4 regions of the Weizmannia sp. FSL W8-0676 genome follow, and region 3 is predicted to be linked to each of the others. Evidence: riboswitches for the same ligand, from Rfam matches in the RefSeq annotation. Region 3 holds a riboswitch; each other region holds the start of a gene.

Region 1 (4,273 bases), 160 kb from region 3:
GTTTGCGTCAGTGAGCATCAGCTGGCAGCGGAAGCATTGCGAATAATGGAAGACCGCGCTTTCAAAGTGCTTCCGGTTGTTGCCGGCCAGAAACCGGTTGCCATGCTCCATATTCAGGATTTGGTCCAGACTATATAAGCAAAATAACAAGAATAAGCAAAATAACAAGAAAAAATTTTTTGACTGGATAGAGCGGATTCATAAAGAATCCCGCTTTTTTTGGTGGTTGCCGCCAATATGTGCAGCAGCAGTTTGTTTTTTCGGTGACACCACGCAAAAATTTCGGTGACAATGGCGCTGCGGCCTATTAAAATAGGTGATAAGATCTTGTGAATTAACGGGGGAGGGATTGTTTTGTTAAGGGTAAACAATGTGTCAGTAGAGATAGAGAAGTCAAAAATTTTGGAAGATATAAGTTTTTCTGCTGAACCAGGGGAGATTATTGGCCTGGTTGCTCCAAATGGATCCGGCAAGACGACGCTTTTAAATGCGATATCCAACCTGATTCCTGCTTCAAAAGGCGAAATTAGTATTTACGGCATGAATTATAAAATGCATCGGGAAAAAATCCTTAAAAAAATATTTTTTTTGCAAGACCATACAGTATTGTATCCAAATTTAACAGGGAGAGAGCATTTAAAACTTGTACAAAGATTATGGGAGAGCAAACAAGAATGTGGCGCTGTTATTGAAAAATTAAGCATGGGTTCCTATATCGACAAAAGGGTTTCAAAATATTCGCTTGGCATGCAGCAAAGGCTGCTATTTGGGATGTGCTTGATCAGTTCTTGTGATTTGCTATTGATGGACGAGCCGATGAATGGGCTGGACCCATCCAATATTAAACTGATAAGCAAATCCATTAAGCAACTTAGAGATGAAAATAAAATTGTATTTTTTTCTTCCCATATTCTGAACAATGTTGATGAATTATGTGATCGTGTCATCTTTTTAAAGCAAGGAAGAATGGTTTACGAAAGCAGAAAAAATAATCCGGACTTTAATAAATACATCATCATTAAGTTAGAGAATGGGAATGATGCGGATAAAGTTCTTTCCCTATTTAAAGATGAAGAAATTAAAAATGCCACAGCCAATGAAGTATGGGCGGAGATAGATTCGAGTAAAAGCTCCTTTGTGGTAAATCAGGCATTCGAACAAGACATGAAATTTAAATCATTTTTCATAGGGCAAAAAGGCAGCCAACTAATTTATGAGGAAATATACGAAGGTGAAGATAAATGGGGCTAATCAAATTAGAGACATTGCGATTCATTAGAAATAAAAAAAATTTGACTGTTTTTATTGCTGCTATTTTGATTGTTTTCATTTTGTTTGCAATTACTTTCGTGGGAGCAAAGAGAATGGACCCGCTCAATGAATATCAGGATAACAAATCCTCACTGGAAAATGCCATTTCACACATGGAATCAAATCCAAATAAGAGTGAAGCAAAGAAGAAAGCACTTGCGGGTTTGCAGGAGGAGTTACGCCTTCGTACAGAACAAATACAAGCTCATGAAGCAGGGGATTGGAAGCAAGAACTGAAATTGCAGATCGCTTTAGATAAAAAATTAATTGCTGGGATTAATGCCGGAACAATTGTTTTTGGTAATAAAAAAATTGTTCCGCAGACAGAAAAAGCAATACAGCTCAATACCATTCTGCTTAAACAAAATATTCATCCGGTAATAGAGTCGTTCGAAACCCCGGGTATTAACTTTACATATCGTATTCTTTTTTACGTATTCCCGTTCTTAATGCCTCTTCTCATTGCAGTTTTAATTGGTGATATTTCAACAAGAGATAAACAAGGCGGTATTAATCATTTTGTAAATGTTTTGCCAGTGAAGCTCAAGAAAATATTGGATGCGAGAATCTTCACTTCATTTGTTTACAGCCTTGCCATCACGATTGTTATCCTGGTTGTTGCGCTCATTATTGGTAGCATCATAAGCCATTTGGGGAGTTGGAAGTACCCTGTGGCGATCAATTTAAACGGGACAGAAGTATTGTGGATTTCAATTGCCCGGTTTTTGGGCAGATCGCTTTTACTAATCCTATGTCTTCTATTATTTATTTCTGTTTTCACGCAGTTTTTAAATACCTTTATTCGAAATCAATTGCTTCTGATGCTCGTTTTGGTGGCTTGTTTTTGTTTTGAGGAAATGATGAGCGGATTTAAGACAAAGTTGTATGCTGTTATGCATATCATCCCTTTTACATTTGTGGATGTGCCGAATATAGTGAATGGAGAAAGTGCAGCAAAATTCAGGAATGAGTATATCAATACTACAGACGGAGTCATTACGCTTCTCCTTTCATCTTTGCTGTTTTATTTTCTCACCATATGGATTATCCATAAGAAAAACAAAATTTAAAAAAAGCTTGACGAATCCGAAAAAAAGGGATAAATTGAACGTAAGCAATTTTTAGGTTCGTTGTGTAATTTCTTTTGCGGCGTTGATGGCAAATTTCATATTGGTGTTTTCTTATCAAGAGAGGTTGAGGGAATGGCCCGATGAAGCCTCAGCAACCTTCAATGCTTTTACGCGTTGAAAAGGTGCTAAGTCCTGCAAGTTATGGGATCATAACTTGAAAGATAAGAAGATGGTTCATGCACGAAAGGAATGGCCTTCTTCTTATTGGAGAAGGCTTTTTGATTTTAAGTGAGGGAGTGTCCATCATGTATCATACAGAAACAAAACTTGCACAAATCGGAAACCGCAGTGACCGCGTGACAGGTGCGGTGAACCCGCCTGTTTATTTTTCTACCGCTTACCGCCACGAAGGCATTGGGCAGTCAACCGGTTTCGATTATTCCCGTACCGGCAACCCGACGCGCCAGTTGCTTGAAGAAGCGATTGCGGATCTGGAGGGCGGGGACCGCGGGTTTGCGTGCAGTTCCGGCATGGCTGCGATTTTCACTGTTTTATCTTTGTTCCAGGCCGGCGATGAGTGGATTGTGAGTGATGATTTATATGGCGGCACCTACCGCCTGCTGGAGCAGGGATATAAAAAATGGGGGCTTTGTTGTAAGTACGTGAATACGTGCAACCCGGAAAATATTGAACAAGAAATCACCCCGAAAACGAAAGCCATTTTCCTCGAAACGCCGACAAACCCCCTCATGCAGCAGACGGATATCGGCGCAGTGGCTGAAATTGCGAAAAGGCACGGAATCCTGCTGATTGTAGACAATACTTTTTACACCCCGCTTTTGCAGCAGCCGATTAAAGAAGGCGCTGATATTGTAGTCCATAGCGCGACGAAATATCTTGGCGGGCATAACGACGTGCTGGCCGGTCTGATCGTGGCAAAGGGTGCTGAACTTTGCGAGCAGCTTTTTCTGTACCATAACGGTGCCGGCGCCACCCTCAGTCCGTTTGATTCGTGGCTTCTGATGCGCGGCATGAAAACGCTGGCGCTTAGGATGGAAAAACACGAAAAAAATGCAAAAGCTGTGGCGGCCTTTTTAAGCGCGCATCCGGATGTAAAAGATGTGCTATATCCGGGCCGCGGCGGGATGCTTTCTTTCCGTGTAAAAGAAGAATCATGGATTGACCCGTTTTTACGCGGCCTGTCTCTGATTACATTTGCCGAAAGTCTCGGCGGGACGGAAAGTTTTATCACTTACCCGGCTACACAGACGCATGCCGACATTCCGGAAGAAAAACGGATTGCCTCGGGCGTGGACAACTGCCTTTTGCGCTTTTCAGTCGGAATTGAAGATGACCGCGATTTGATTGCAGATATTGAAAAAGCTTTTGCCAACATTCACGAAGGGGTGCAAACACGATGACAAATGAAGATTATTCTTTTCAAACGAGGCTTTTACATAACAGCCACAAAATTGACCAGGTGACCGGTGCGGTGAGTGTGCCGATCCAGCATGCTTCGACATACCACCAGGCGGACATTGATCAGTTCGGCAAATACGATTACAGCCGCTCGCTCAATCCGACGAGGGAAGCGCTCGAGGATGTCATAGCCGAACTCGAAGGCGGCGCCAAAGGTTTCGCGTTTGCTTCCGGGATGGCGGCGATTTCAACGGCATTTCTGCTTTTGTCGGCGGGCGACCATGTTGTGATCACCGAGGATGTGTACGGCGGCACGTTCCGGATGGTGACAGAAGTCCTGACCCGGCTTGGTATTGAACATACATTTGTGGATATGACCAACCTTGAAGAAGTGCGGCAGGCCGTCCGCCCGAACACGAAGGCTTTTTATGTGGAAACCCCTTCAAACCCGCTTTTAAAAGTGACGGATATCC
Region 2 (4,273 bases), 120 kb from region 3:
CAAGATAACATTTTTTGCACGGTACTGGATGGCGACAACAGGATTTCCCTTGAAATCGTAATCCGGGTCGCCAAGTGCTGTCAGCCCGTTAATGACAACGTTCCGGTAAGCGGAAACAACGAGGCTGCGCGGCGTTGAACCTTCATATAAATCCGTAAACACCGGCGCGATGGAAACAAGATTGGCCGCCACAATATGGTCCGCGCTTTTCGAATCGCTATCCTTACCTTTATGGTGGCCGATATGCCGGAAATTGAAAGAACGGTTGTCGCGGACAGAAAGATGGCCGTAAAGGTGGACATGAGAAGCAGCCGAAGCATTGTGGTGGGCTTTGATTTCGACACCTCCGAAACAGCCGCTTGAAGCATTATTGTAAAGCCAGACATGGCGCGACCCGTCATCAATCTCAATGCCATTGGAGTTGGAAAACCCTTTTTTGTGGGCCTTTCCACTCGGGTTGTAACAGAAAGAATTTGAGATAAAGCAATAGTCGCTATGGTGGGTGGTAATGCCGTCATCACCGAATCCGCTTGCCGTGAGCCCGTCCAGCCAGATATAGCGGCTCCTTCCCGGGGCGAGAAAGCCGTCGCCCAAATAATGATACCGGGCAGACGATACATCAAAACCATGCAGGCCGGCCCCCGCCGCCTCCACATTTTTCACCCAGCCGAACGTGACGTGCGCAAAAGTCAGACAGCTTGAACGGTTATTTCCTGCTGCCGTTCTTTCCTCATTTCCGAGCCTTTCGACATTCCAGTCCAGCGAGAGCCCTTCCACCGATATATGGTGATTGCCGCGGTGGAAATGGGCGTTTTGGATAAGACGCGTTTTTTTCGGCGCATGCGGATGGAGTTTGATGACTGTTACGCCTTTTCCGCTGCCGCAAAGGCATGTCCATGAAGGCAGCTTAAGCCCCTTTACAAGATAAACGCCTTCCGGTACGATCACTTTCACGCGGCCGTTTCCCAGTGCTTTTTGGAATGCCGCTGTGCAGTCGGTTTTTCCATCGCCGGCAGCCCCGAAATCTGCCACATTGACTGTACGGGATGCCACAGACAGCAGCCGGCTGTATTCTTGATCCAATATCGTTTTCCATTCCGGGTAGACAAGGCCGTTCTGATCTGCAAGGGTTTTATACGGTTCAACCGGATATCTCCGGTTCAGCAGCAGCCGTGAAAGGGAAAACGGTTTGTGAAATTCCGGCTGGCAGTATTTTTGAAAAAGCGCTTCATTTTCCTGGATTAGGGTACCCGGCTGGACTGCCCTGCGTGAAAGCTGGCGCAGCAGCATGCCGTTTGTCCGGGGGTCATGATGCTTATCCAAATGAATCATTTTTTCACCCCGCTTTGCCTTCATTCAGTCTCTGTCATTGGATATATGTAGTATACCCCCGCAGGTTGGAAAACGCACTGAAAAAGGAAGACTCTTTTCTAAATCATTGTTGTTGGCATAAAAAAGATTGAATTTTATGTTAAAATCGAAGAAAAGGAAGGTGGAAGTCAATGAGCCTGCCAAAATGTTCTGATTGTAACCATCCATTTAAGTGGATTTATATCTTTAAGAGATTATGGAAGTTTGACCAAACCATAGAATGTCCAAATTGTAAAGCCAAGTTATATCCAAGTTTGAAGTTTCGAAATAAAGTTGGATATTTTTCCCTGCTTTGCTTTTTCATCTCATTTGGACTAATGATATTGGGCATTCCAAAAATTGCATTCATAACACTAATCATCATTATTTGGGCTTGTTTGATTCTTATGATGCCTTATGTTTATTCGTTTGATCATAAAGAAAGGCTTCTATGGTAAAAGGGAACGAATAGTTGTCGCCCTTTTAAATGGCTTCAAAAATCCAGGTGATGATGAAACGCGGAGCTGAGCCGGTACGCCGCAAGTTTAAAGGTGAATTGATGAACCGATTTGGTACAGAGCAAGATTTGAAAAAAACACATGCAAGTAAAGATTGGAAACCATTTCATCAAATGAGAAAGAAAAAGGTGGCCCAAAACTACATGTAACACTTTTCGTGAAAATGGGCCTTATTTTCTTTATCAGAATTTTTCGTTGACGAATAGCATAAGAAGGTATACAATAAACTTCAAGCTTATATGTTGTTATTTTCTTATCAAGAGAGGTGGAGGGAAGGGCCCTGTGAAGCCTCGGCAGCAGGTCCGAAAACGGGTACTGTGCCAATTCCTGCAGGTGGTGGCCTGAAAGATAAGAAGATTTCCCGGGAATGGATATCTTCTTACTTCAGGGTAAGAAGATTTTTGTCGTTTAATCCTTAGTAATCGAATAAGAAAGAAGGGAATAGAGTGGAGCAAACGCGGCTCACATATGAACAGTTTACGTCGGATCCGTTTGCAGTGTTCGTGCCGGAAGATGAAACAAAGGGCGCATTGGAAATTTTGCAGTGGGCATATGGCACGTACGGTAAATCAGTGGTATATGCGTGCAGCTTCGGCGCAGAAGGAATGGTGCTGATTGATCTCATTTCGAAAGTCAGAGAAGATGCGGATATCGTATTTTTGGATACGGACCTGCACTTTCCGCAGACTTACGAATTGATTGAAAAAGTAAAAAAGAAATATCCGGCTTTAAATATCCAAATGAAAAAACCGTCGCTTACGCTTGATGAACAGGCGGCGCAATACGGATCTGCCCTTTGGAAAAGGGATCCGGACCAATGCTGCTATATCCGGAAAATCAAGCCGCTTGAAGAAACGCTGCAGGGAGCGGCGGCCTGGATATCCGGCTTGCGGCGGGAGCAATCGCCGACGAGGGCGAAAACGAATTTTGTCAATAAAGATGAAAGGTTCCATTCGATTAAAATTTGCCCGCTGATTCATTGGACATGGGATGACGTTTGGAACTATATCAAGTCCCATCATCTTCCGTATAACGAATTGCATGACCAGGGATATCCGAGCATCGGCTGTTTCCCGTGCACACGTGCTGTCGGAAACAGCGACTCAAGAGCAGGAAGATGGGCGGGCTTTCATAAAACCGAATGCGGGCTGCATACGGTTCAGAAAAAATAAGGCTGCCCGGTGGTGCTGCGGCAAAAACGGCCATCCCTTCTAAGCCGCTGCTACAGCCACTCCGGGAGAAGTGGGCGCATAAACCAAACCAACCAGTTATCCGATTAAGTTTAAAGCAGGTGAAGAAATGAGAAAAGTATATTTAGTCGGGGCAGGGCCCGGCGATCCGGAACTGATCACAGTGAAAGGATTGCGCATGATCCGGGAAGCGGATGTCATTTTATATGACCGCCTGGTGAATCCGGATCTGTTAAAAGAAGCAAGGCCGGATGCGGAACTCGTCTACTGCGGGAAAAAGCCGGACGCCCATACGATGTCGCAGGATACGATCAACCACCTGCTTGTGAAGTTTGCCAACCAAGGCAAAACTGTTGTCCGTTTAAAAGGCGGCGATCCGTTTATATTCGGCAGAGGCGGGGAGGAGGCGGAAGTACTGGTGCAAAAGCATATTCCGTTTGAAATCGTTCCGGGGATTACGGCCGGTTCCGCCGTGCCCGCCTATGCCGGCATTCCGCTCACCCACCGCGGGCTCAGTACATCCGTTGCTTTTATCGCGGGCGTCACGAAAAAAGGCGAAGACCTTGATGCATACTGGTCCAAATATGCGGGAATTGATACACTTTGCATTTATATGGGCGTGAAAAATCTGCCGCTCATCTGTGCGCAACTGATAAAGCACGGCAAATCGCCGGACATGCCGGCTGCACTTATCCGCTGGGGCACGACGGAAAAACAGGAAACCGCGGTCGGCACGCTTGGAAATTTAAGTGAAAAGGCGGACGGGTTGCGCAACCCATCGCTTTTGATCATCGGAGAAGTGGTAAAACTGCGCGATGAGTTGAAATGGTTTGAACAGCTTTCCGCTGCTCCGGCCTGTACCGGGTGAACGGGTATGAAACAAGGTGTTTTATATGTCAGCCACGGCAGCCGTGTGCCCGAAACCGCCCGGGAAGCAACAGCGGCAATCCGGCAAGCGATGGCACAGGTGGATGCGGATCTCCAGGAAATTTGTTATCTGGAAATTGCGGAACCGGATATTGCAGCAGGGATTGATGCGCTTGTCCGGGGCGGCGCAGGGCGTATCGCCGTTGTGCCGGTATTGCTGCTGAGTGCCGGGCATTATTATGAGGATATCCCGCGTGCGATCCGGGAAGCGAAACGACGTTATCCGCATATTGTGTTTACGTACGGCCGCCCGCTCGGCGTCGGGGACCGGATCACCGGAATCCTGGC
Region 3 (4,273 bases):
TGCAAAATATCATCCGTCAGTGTGATGCCCGGCACTTCATTGTGCAGAAAGACCGCGTTCCGGTAGCTGGTAAGCGGCATAATGCCAAGATAGATCGGCGCGTCCAAATGCTTCGTGGCTTCATGGATTTGCTCGATTTTTTCCGTGCTGAAGACAGGCTGGGTGATAAAATAATCAGCACCGTGGCGGATTTTGCGTTCCAACCTCCCGACCGTTTTATCGAGATTGCGGACGTTCGGGTTAAATGCAGCTGCGACGGAAAAATTTGTTTTCCGCTGAAGCGATTTGCCGGAATGGGAAATGCCATCGTTAAATTGCTTGATCATTGCGATCAGTTCCATTGACGACAAATCGTATACGCTCGTGGCCCCCGGGAAGTCGCCGATTTTCGACGGATCCCCCGTGACGGCAAGCACCTGGTCAATCCCGAGCGCGGCAAGGCCCATTAAGTGCGACTGCAGCCCGATCAAATTGCGATCACGGCATGTAATATGAACGAGCGGCCGGATGCCCTGTTTCTCTTTTAAAATCGCGGCAATCGCTGTGTTGCTGATGCGCGGGCTTGCAAGCGAGTTGTCGGCCATTGTCAAGGCATCGATGCCGGCGTCGTGCAGCGCTTTTGCTCCTTCGAAAAAGCGGGCTGTGTTCAGCGTTTTCGGTGTGTCCAATTCGACAATGACGGAATGGCGTTTTTTTACAATTTCATGCAACGGCGGTTCGTACTGCGCCGGGGCGGCTGCGATTTCGATTTTCGGCGGGCGGACCGTTTTTTCTGTGACAGGCACAAGCCCCTGGATCCCTTCTGCGATTGCTTTGATGTGGGCCGGCGTTGTGCCGCAGCAGCCGCCGATCAGGCGCACACCCTGTTCGACAAGTTTTTCGGCACATGTTTTAAAATAATCGGCGTTATTCGTAAATGTGAACCGGCCTTCCTCGTAATCTAAAAGACTTGCATTCGGGTATGCGGACAAAAAGGCACGCTTCGGTATCGGGATTTCTTCGAACGCCTGGATCATGTGGTGCGGGCCGAGCCGGCAGTTCAGGCCGGTCACATCGGCGCCGCGGTTTTCAAGTTCCTTGAATGCATCACGGACCGGGGTTCCGTTTTGGAGCACGCCCGGCTCAATAAGCGAGAACTGGGCGATGACCGGGACATCCGCTTCTTTTTTTGCAATGTCAACAACCGTATACAGTTCTTCAGCGTCAAAATACGTTTCCAGAAGCAGGGCATCGACTCCTTCGTTCAGGAGGTGAAAAATCTGCTCGCGGAACGTACGCTTAATTTCGGCAAGTGTTGCCTCAGTTTTGCGCTGGCCGCGGATGCCGCCGACCGTGCCGAGTATGAATGTATCGCGGTTTGCCGCCTCTTTTGCAATCCGGACGGCCGCTTTGTTGATGTCTTTTACTTTTTCTTCCAGTCCATACTGTGCAAGCTTGATATAGTTGGCACTGTACGTGTTGGTTTGAATGACCGATGCGCCTGCTTCGATATAGGCGCGGTGGATCGCGTGGATGTCTTCCGGGTGGCTCAGATTGAATGACTCATAACATGTGTCGGCGCCGTATGCATACAGCAGCGTCCCCATTGCCCCGTCCGCAACAAGGATGCGGTTTTTTAACGTTTCGAGAAAGTCCAACTTTTTACACTCCTTTTGCATGATATGAAAAAAGCCTCCCGGAAAAGGAGGCAAGATGATAACATGGCTCCTTATCTTTTCAGGTATACCTGTTGGATTTAGCACCGTGCCGTATGGCTGGTTGCTGAGGTTTCATCGGGCCAAGTCCCTCCGCCTCTCTTGATAAGGCTATTCGATTGAACGTACTTAAAATTTTGACTTATTTATACTTTACACTTTGCCGGGTGACATGACAAGGGGGAAATTGAAATTCATATTGGATGCGGTTTCGTCCCTTTTGTCTAATTGGCTTTCTTTTGTCTTTTTGAGCTCTCCAAAAGGACAATTTGCTCCCGGTACGGCTTTCTTTTGTCTTTTTGAACCCTTCAAAAGGACAATTTGCTCCCGGTACGGCTCTCTTTTGTCTTTTTGAGCTCTCCAAAAGGACAATTTGCTCCCGGTACGGCTCTCTTTTGTCTTTTTGAGCCTTTCAAAAGGACAATTTGCTCTTGGTCCGGCTTTCTTTTGTCTTTTTGAGCCCTCCAAAAGGACAATTCGCCCCTGATCCGACTCTCTTTTGTCTTTTTGAGCTCTCCAAAAAGACAATTTGCTCCTGGTCCAGATCTCTTTTGTCTTTTTGAGCTCTCCAAAAAGACAATTTGCTCTTGGTCCGGCTCTCTTTTGTCTTTTTGAGCTCTCCAAAAAGACAATTTGCTCTTGGTCCGGCTCTCTTTTGTCTTTTTGAACCCTCCAAAAAGACAATTTGCTCCTGGTACGGCTCTCTTTTGTCTTTTTGAGCTCTCCAAAAGGACAATTTGCTCTTGGTCCGGCTCTCTTTTGTCTTTTTGAGCCCTCCAAAAGGACAATTCGCCCCTGATCCGACTCTCTTTTGTCTTTTTGAGCCATTCAAAAAGACAATTTGCTCTTGGTCCGGCTTTCTTTTGTCTTTTTGAACCCTCCAAAAGGACAATTTGCTCCCGGTACGGCTCTCTTTTGTCTTTTTGAGCTCTCCAAAAGGACAATTTGCTCTTGGTCCGGCTCTCTTTTGTCTTTTTGAGCTCTCCAAAAAGACAATTTGCTCCCGGTACGGCTTTCTTTTGTCTTTTTGAGCTCTCCAAAAAGACAATTTGCTCCCGGTACGGCTTTCTTTTGTCTTTTTGAGCTCTCCAAAAGGACAATTTGCTCCCGGTCCGACTCTCTTTTGTCTTTTTGAGCCTTTCAAAAGGACAATTTGCTCTTGGTCCGACTCTCTTTTGTCTTTTTGAGCCTTTCAAAAGGACAATTTGCTCTTGGTCCGGCTCTCTTTTGTCTTTTTGAACCCTCCAAAAAGACAATTTGCTCCTGGTACGGCTTTCTGTCTGCTACAAAAAAAAAGAGCCGGAACCGGCCCCTGTTATTCATCCAAAAACTGTTTGATGGCTTCTATATTTTTTTCTTTGTCCACTTCGAGTGCGGCGCCGACGCCCGGATAGCTGACATTGGTATAGGTGCCGGCAACCGGTACGGTCATTGTTTTTACCTTGAGGTTGCCTCCGACGGCGTCTTTGGCGAGCGCAAGAATGTTCATTTTGCTCATATTGGTGGCAATATACGGCTGAATGGTTCCAAGCAGTTTCGGCGCTTTGGCGATACCGTTCACGCTGAAAACTTCAGATTGGAGCGCTTTAAGCACTTTTTGCTGGCGGGCAACCCGGCCAAAGTCGCCTTGCGCGTCATGTCTGAATCGTGCGTAGGCGAGCAATTGTTTCCCATGCATCAGCTGTTTTCCAGGATAAAGCGTCAAGCCGATGTTTTCCGACATTTTATGTTCCACGTTCATTTCAATGCCTTGAGGCGCCAGGGTATCGACAATTTTAACAAAACCTTGGAAATCGACAAGTGCATAATATTGCACATCAATGTCAAAATTGGTTTTGAGTGTTTGACGCAGCAATTCAACACCCTTTTTTTGATTCTTCAGATTGCCAAGATAGTAGGCTGTGTTAATTTTATAGTTTCTATACCCCGGAATTTCGGCATAAATGTCACGCATAATCGAAATGAGCTTCACCTGGTTATTCTTCGGGTCATATTGGGCAATCATGATGGTATCGGTTCTTGAATCTTCTTGCCCGCGCCGATCAATTCCGAGAAGGAGAATATTGGTGCGGCCATTTGCATCCTTTTTACCGTTAAATTCCAGATTGTCCATATTTAATGCATCGTCCGGGTCTGTCTGGTGAATACCGGCATAGTATTGATAAGCTGTGTACCCCGCGCCGGCGACGATGAGCAGTAAAAAGAGCATAAGGAACACTCTGCGCCAGCGGACTCTCGACCGTTTTTTCTTTTTTTTCGCTACTCTTGACTCCATAGAATCCCTCGTTTTAGTAGTCTGTCTTCATTATTATTATCTAAAAGCGGCAATTTGTCACGAAGATTTTGATGAAATTTTGTTATTTTTGTCGAGATAATTAGTTGTGGGGAATTTCACATAATCTTTATGTAAAGTTAAGGTGTTTTTTATTTTCCAGCGGTATATTGATGTTTGTCATCAGGTAAGAGCTTTTGTTGGTTCGTCTGCTTTGTGCAGGCGTTTTTTTATGGCCAGAGATTCGGAGGTTTTAAGCATTTTTTAAGTTTCGGCAGGTATCCTTTTCTTTGCAAGAGAGCTTACA
Region 4 (4,273 bases), 1.1 Mb from region 3:
TCCTCTTAAAAATCGGCTTTTTTCTTTTATCGTTTCAAGCGGATCAAGTTTTTTATCAGCCATCTTCCTGCCCCTCTCTGTTAATACACATCACGCTGGTATCGTTTTGCCCGTCGCATTTCCTGTAAATAATCCTCTGCCTCTTCCCTCGCCATATTGCCTTCTGTTTCAAGAATTTGAAGCAACGTTTCCTGGACGTCGCGGGCCATGTGCTTCTCATCACCGCACACATACACACAGGCGCCTTTTTCAAGCCATGCATAAAAATCTTTGCTTTTTTCAAGCATCCGGTGCTGGACGTATATTTTTTCTGCCTGGTCGCGCGAAAAAGCCACATCCATCCGTTCGAGCACGCCATTTTTCAGCCAGTTTTGCCAGTCAAGCTGATACAGAAAATCCGTCGCAAAATGCTGGTCCCCGTAAAACAGCCATGTTCGGCCGGTGATCCCTTCCGCTTCCCTTTCTTCCAGGAAAGAACGGAACGGCGCCACGCCTGTTCCCGGCCCGATCATGATCACCGGCACATCCGGGTCAGCCGGAAGTTTGAAATTCGGATTGCGGTGGACATAAACCGGCAGCTTGTCTCCCGGTTTTATCCTGCCTGCGACTTGCCCGGAGCAAACTCCTTCGCGCACCCTTCCGTTTGCTGTATAGCAGTCCAGTGCAATGACAAGATGGACTTCATCGGGGTTCGCTTTCCAACTGCTTGCGATCGAATAAAGCCGCGGCGGCATTTTCCGGAGCATTTGTACAAAAGCTTGCACTTCCACTTTTTCCGGCGGATATTCCTCGACAAGATCGATCAGGCCCCGTCCTTCAAGGTATGCCTTTGCCTCCGCTTCATTTTCAAGCAAAGCCGTAAGCCCTTTGTTTCCGAAAAGCACGGCTGCCTGCTGAAGCAGTGGTTTTGTTAATCTCGTAATTTCATAATGTCTGAGCAATGCTTCCCTGGCCGGCAGTACTTCCCCTTTTTTATTGATCGGAACCGGTTCTTTTGGATCCCAGCCGAGCTTTTCGATCAGCCGTTCCACGAGTTCCGGGTCATTTTCCGGGTAAATCCCGATGCTGTCCCCCGGTTCAAATGTAAAACCGGAACCTTCAAGGGATAATTCGATATGGTGCGTTTCTTTATTGGACCCTTCCCAGTTCAAATTGATATTTTCCAGCACTTCCGCCTGGAACGGGTTGGATTTGGAATAATCGGTGTTTGCAGGCCGGGTGGCATCGGCAGCGGTTGAAGGCGGCAAGGCAGATGACTGGAGCACGCCTGTAACCCCTTCAAACCATTCCTGGGCGTCTTCTTCATAATCCACATCGCAATCCACTCGCGGATAGAGCCGTTCCCCGCCCAACTCTTCCAGCCTCTTGTCGATCTCTTTTCCGACCTTGCAAAAAAACTCATATGTCTGGTCCCCAAGCGCCAAAACGGAAAATTGGACCCCGTCCAGTTTTGGGGCTTTTCTGCTGTGGATCAGCTCATAGAAAGACAATGCGTTGTCGGGCGGGTCCCCTTCCCCTTGTGTGCTTGTAATGATGAGCAGATACCCTGCATTTTTTAAATCTTTCGGCTTGGCCGCATCGAGTGCCGAAAAAGATACGGCAAACTGCATTTCTTTTAATCTGGCGGCGAATGCTTCGGCAAGCGCCTGGGCATTGCCTGTCTCGGAACCAAACAGCAGCGTAACCGTTTTGGTTGCCGTCTGTACCGGCTTTTCGGCAACAGCTGTACTTCCCGGGGGATTCGTTCCTTGTTCGGCAAACGGATAGGTTAAATATCCGCTCAGCCATAATTTTTGCTGATCCGTTAACATTTGCAGCAGTTCATTTAACTTTTCCGCCTGTTCTTTACTAAACGGGCTGTTTTGTACACTTAACGGCAAATCTTCCACCTCGCAATGTTTGCATGCACTTTTCATTTGTTTATTTATGTATGACATCCTAATCCAAATAGACATAGAAGTTTACTTGGATTTTAATCCGCTTCTTTCCATGAGAAGCACCTTCGAAAAAAGCTCTCCTTACAAAGATAAGAAGAGCCGGCGCACAATGGTCAACTTCTCTTATCTTTCAGACGATTGTCTGCAGGAATTGGCACAGTGTTTTTCAACCTGTTGCCGAGGCTTCAAAGGGCCTTTCCCTCCACCTCTCTGGATAAGAAGCACGAATCATTATTTAGAAATCATTGAAAACATTATACAATCAAATGCGGTGGCAGTCAATTCTTTTTTGAACAGACGGGGGCGATAAAAAAAGAAAAGGGTGGCAAATTCCGCATCAAGCGTCCCTCCAATATACTTTATGTATTTTTTGCACAGAATGAGGGGGGAATGGATGAACATCCGCATTTACCAGGGGAATGAGATCACGCCGGAAGCCGGGGATGCCAATATTGTGATCGATGTGATCCGCGCGTTTACGGTTGCCCACCATGCCTTTTTGGGCGGCGTAAAAGAGATATGGCTGGCAGACTCAAAAGAAGCGGCTTTTTGTATCAAAGACAAATACCCGCATGTCTTGCTCACGGGCGAAAGGAACGGCCTTCCGATACCGGGATTTGATTTGGGCCATTCACCGGCCGCCATCGCCAAACAGCCGTTAGCCGGCAAAACGTTGGTGCAAACATCCACAAACGGGGTAAAAGCAGCCTTCCGCGCCCTTTGTGCAAAGGAAGTCTATGTTACCGGCTTTTCGAATGCAAAAATGACGGCAAAATGGGTCCTGCGCAAATGGAAAGGCAAAGACAACGCCCGCATCAATATTATCGCTTCCCATCCGACGGGGGAAGATGACCTGGCATGCGCATTATACATGGAAAGCATCCTTACCGGCTCCGGCACGATAAAGCCGGAATCAGTGATCAAGGAGATTGTAAATGCCAGTGTTGCAAAGAAATTTCTTGATCCCGGCCAGCCTGCATTTAACCCGGCTGACCTGGAATTTTGCAGCAACGAAACAGACTGCGGGTTTGTTATGAAAATTGATCCAACAGGAGAATTTCCAACGATCGTGAGGGTTGAAGATGAATGACCATGGTTTGACACTGCCTTTACGCAATGAGAAACCGCGGGATTGCGGAATCACCATCTTAATTGACAATGGCATTCCGCTGAACTTTTTTAAAGATACCATGAACAGTGCAGCCCCTTATATTGATTTCGTCAAATTCGGCTGGGGAACATCGGTGGTTTCGCGCCATTTGGAAGAAAAAATAGATCACCTGAGGCAAAACGGCATTGCCTTCTTTTTCGGCGGCACTTTATTTGAAAAGTTTGCCAGCCAGGGAAAGACGGATCGGTACGTTCAATACTGCCGGCGGTTTGCATGCGAATATGTTGAAATCTCAAATGGCACCCTGCCGCTGTCCAATCCGGAAAAGTGCCATTATATTGCGGAATTTTCAAAGGAGTTTAAAGTGTTAAGTGAAGTTGGCTCAAAAGATACTGCCAAATCAATAGCCGACACGCCGGCGTTATGGCTGGAATCGATTAGTCAAGATTTAGAAGCAGGCGCATATAAAGTGATGACAGAGGCAAGGGAAAGCGGCACGAGCGGCATTTGCAACGGGGACGGGGAAATACGGGAGGAGATGTTTGCGGCCATCCTGGACTCCGGGATTCCCGCGATGCTTTCATTTTCGAAGCGCCCAACAAGCAGCTCCAGGCTTTTTTATCCAACAGCTCGGCCCGGATGCCAATCTGGCCAACATCCCTTTTTCGGATGCCCTTGCGCTTGAAACATTAAGGCTCGGTTTGCGATCAGATACTTTTTTTATTGGAGGAGATTCCCATGAGAAAAACGGATAAAATTTTTCATTTGGCGATCCCGTGCAAAGATCTTGATGAAACAGCCGATTTCTATCAGAAATTAGGCTGTAAGGTGGCGCGCCGGTATGATGACCGGGTCACTTTCAATTTTTTCGGGGACCAGGTTGTCTGCCATCTGAGCCCTGAAAAAATAGACCCCAACCCGAAAATGTATCCCCGCCATTTCGGCATTACTTTTTTGGATAAAGCAGCATTTGAGGAAACCCTCCAATCCGCAAAGAAAAACCGCTTGGCATTTTTCCAGGAGAAAATGGTCCGGTTTGGGGGCAGGCAAGAGGAACATTGGACATTTTTCCTCCAAGATCCCTCCAACAACTTGCTCGAATTTAAATATTACCACGATGAAAGCATGGTGTATTAACCAGTCCCATTCATTGCTCAAAGCATGCGATGCGGCTTTTTCCGGAAAGAGCCGCATCGCATGCTTTGCCATTTGGGCCAGGCGATAA

Evidence for each region. A riboswitch is a leader RNA that binds a small molecule or an ion and turns the genes downstream of it on or off. The one in region 3 is predicted to bind S-adenosylmethionine.
Region 1: linked by a shared signal. The riboswitch ahead of NST20_RS02730 (methionine biosynthesis PLP-dependent protein) and the one ahead of NST20_RS02020 (bifunctional homocysteine S-methyltransferase/methylenetetrahydrofolate reductase) in region 3 are both predicted to bind S-adenosylmethionine.
Region 2: linked by a shared signal. The riboswitch ahead of NST20_RS01490 (phosphoadenylyl-sulfate reductase) and the one ahead of NST20_RS02020 (bifunctional homocysteine S-methyltransferase/methylenetetrahydrofolate reductase) in region 3 are both predicted to bind S-adenosylmethionine.
Region 4: linked by a shared signal. The riboswitch ahead of NST20_RS07300 (assimilatory sulfite reductase (NADPH) flavoprotein subunit) and the one ahead of NST20_RS02020 (bifunctional homocysteine S-methyltransferase/methylenetetrahydrofolate reductase) in region 3 are both predicted to bind S-adenosylmethionine.

The regions. Positions count from the first base shown of each region.
Region 1 covers NZ_CP151954.1:569,168-573,440, forward strand. The annotation lists gene NST20_RS02715 (KpsF/GutQ family sugar-phosphate isomerase) at 1-138, shown strand, start outside; gene NST20_RS02720 (ABC transporter ATP-binding protein) at 355-1,251, shown strand; gene NST20_RS02725 (ABC transporter permease) at 1,242-2,381, shown strand; SAM riboswitch class I at 2,490-2,609, shown strand; gene NST20_RS02730 (methionine biosynthesis PLP-dependent protein) at 2,687-3,802, shown strand; gene metC (cystathionine beta-lyase) at 3,799-4,273, shown strand, end outside.
Region 2 covers NZ_CP151954.1:288,512-292,784, forward strand. The annotation lists gene NST20_RS01475 (glycosyl hydrolase family 28-related protein) at 1-1,332, opposite strand, end outside; gene NST20_RS01480 (TIGR04104 family putative zinc finger protein) at 1,503-1,808, shown strand; gene NST20_RS01485 (hypothetical protein) at 1,838-2,017, shown strand; SAM riboswitch class I at 2,119-2,223, shown strand; gene NST20_RS01490 (phosphoadenylyl-sulfate reductase) at 2,315-3,040, shown strand; gene cobA (uroporphyrinogen-III C-methyltransferase) at 3,168-3,926, shown strand; gene NST20_RS01500 (sirohydrochlorin chelatase) at 3,933-4,273, shown strand, end outside.
Region 3 covers NZ_CP151954.1:406,627-410,899, reverse strand. The annotation lists gene NST20_RS02020 (bifunctional homocysteine S-methyltransferase/methylenetetrahydrofolate reductase) at 1-1,637, opposite strand, end outside; SAM riboswitch class I at 1,706-1,806, opposite strand; gene NST20_RS02015 (hypothetical protein) at 2,003-2,950, opposite strand; gene NST20_RS02010 (LCP family protein) at 3,010-3,969, opposite strand.
Region 4 covers NZ_CP151954.1:1,503,903-1,508,175, reverse strand. The annotation lists gene cysI (assimilatory sulfite reductase (NADPH) hemoprotein subunit) at 1-63, opposite strand, end outside; gene NST20_RS07300 (assimilatory sulfite reductase (NADPH) flavoprotein subunit) at 81-1,937, opposite strand; SAM riboswitch class I at 2,058-2,158, opposite strand; gene NST20_RS07295 (2-phosphosulfolactate phosphatase) at 2,332-3,027, shown strand; partial or broken gene NST20_RS07290 (phosphosulfolactate synthase) at 3,020-3,803, shown strand; gene NST20_RS07285 (VOC family protein) at 3,787-4,185, shown strand.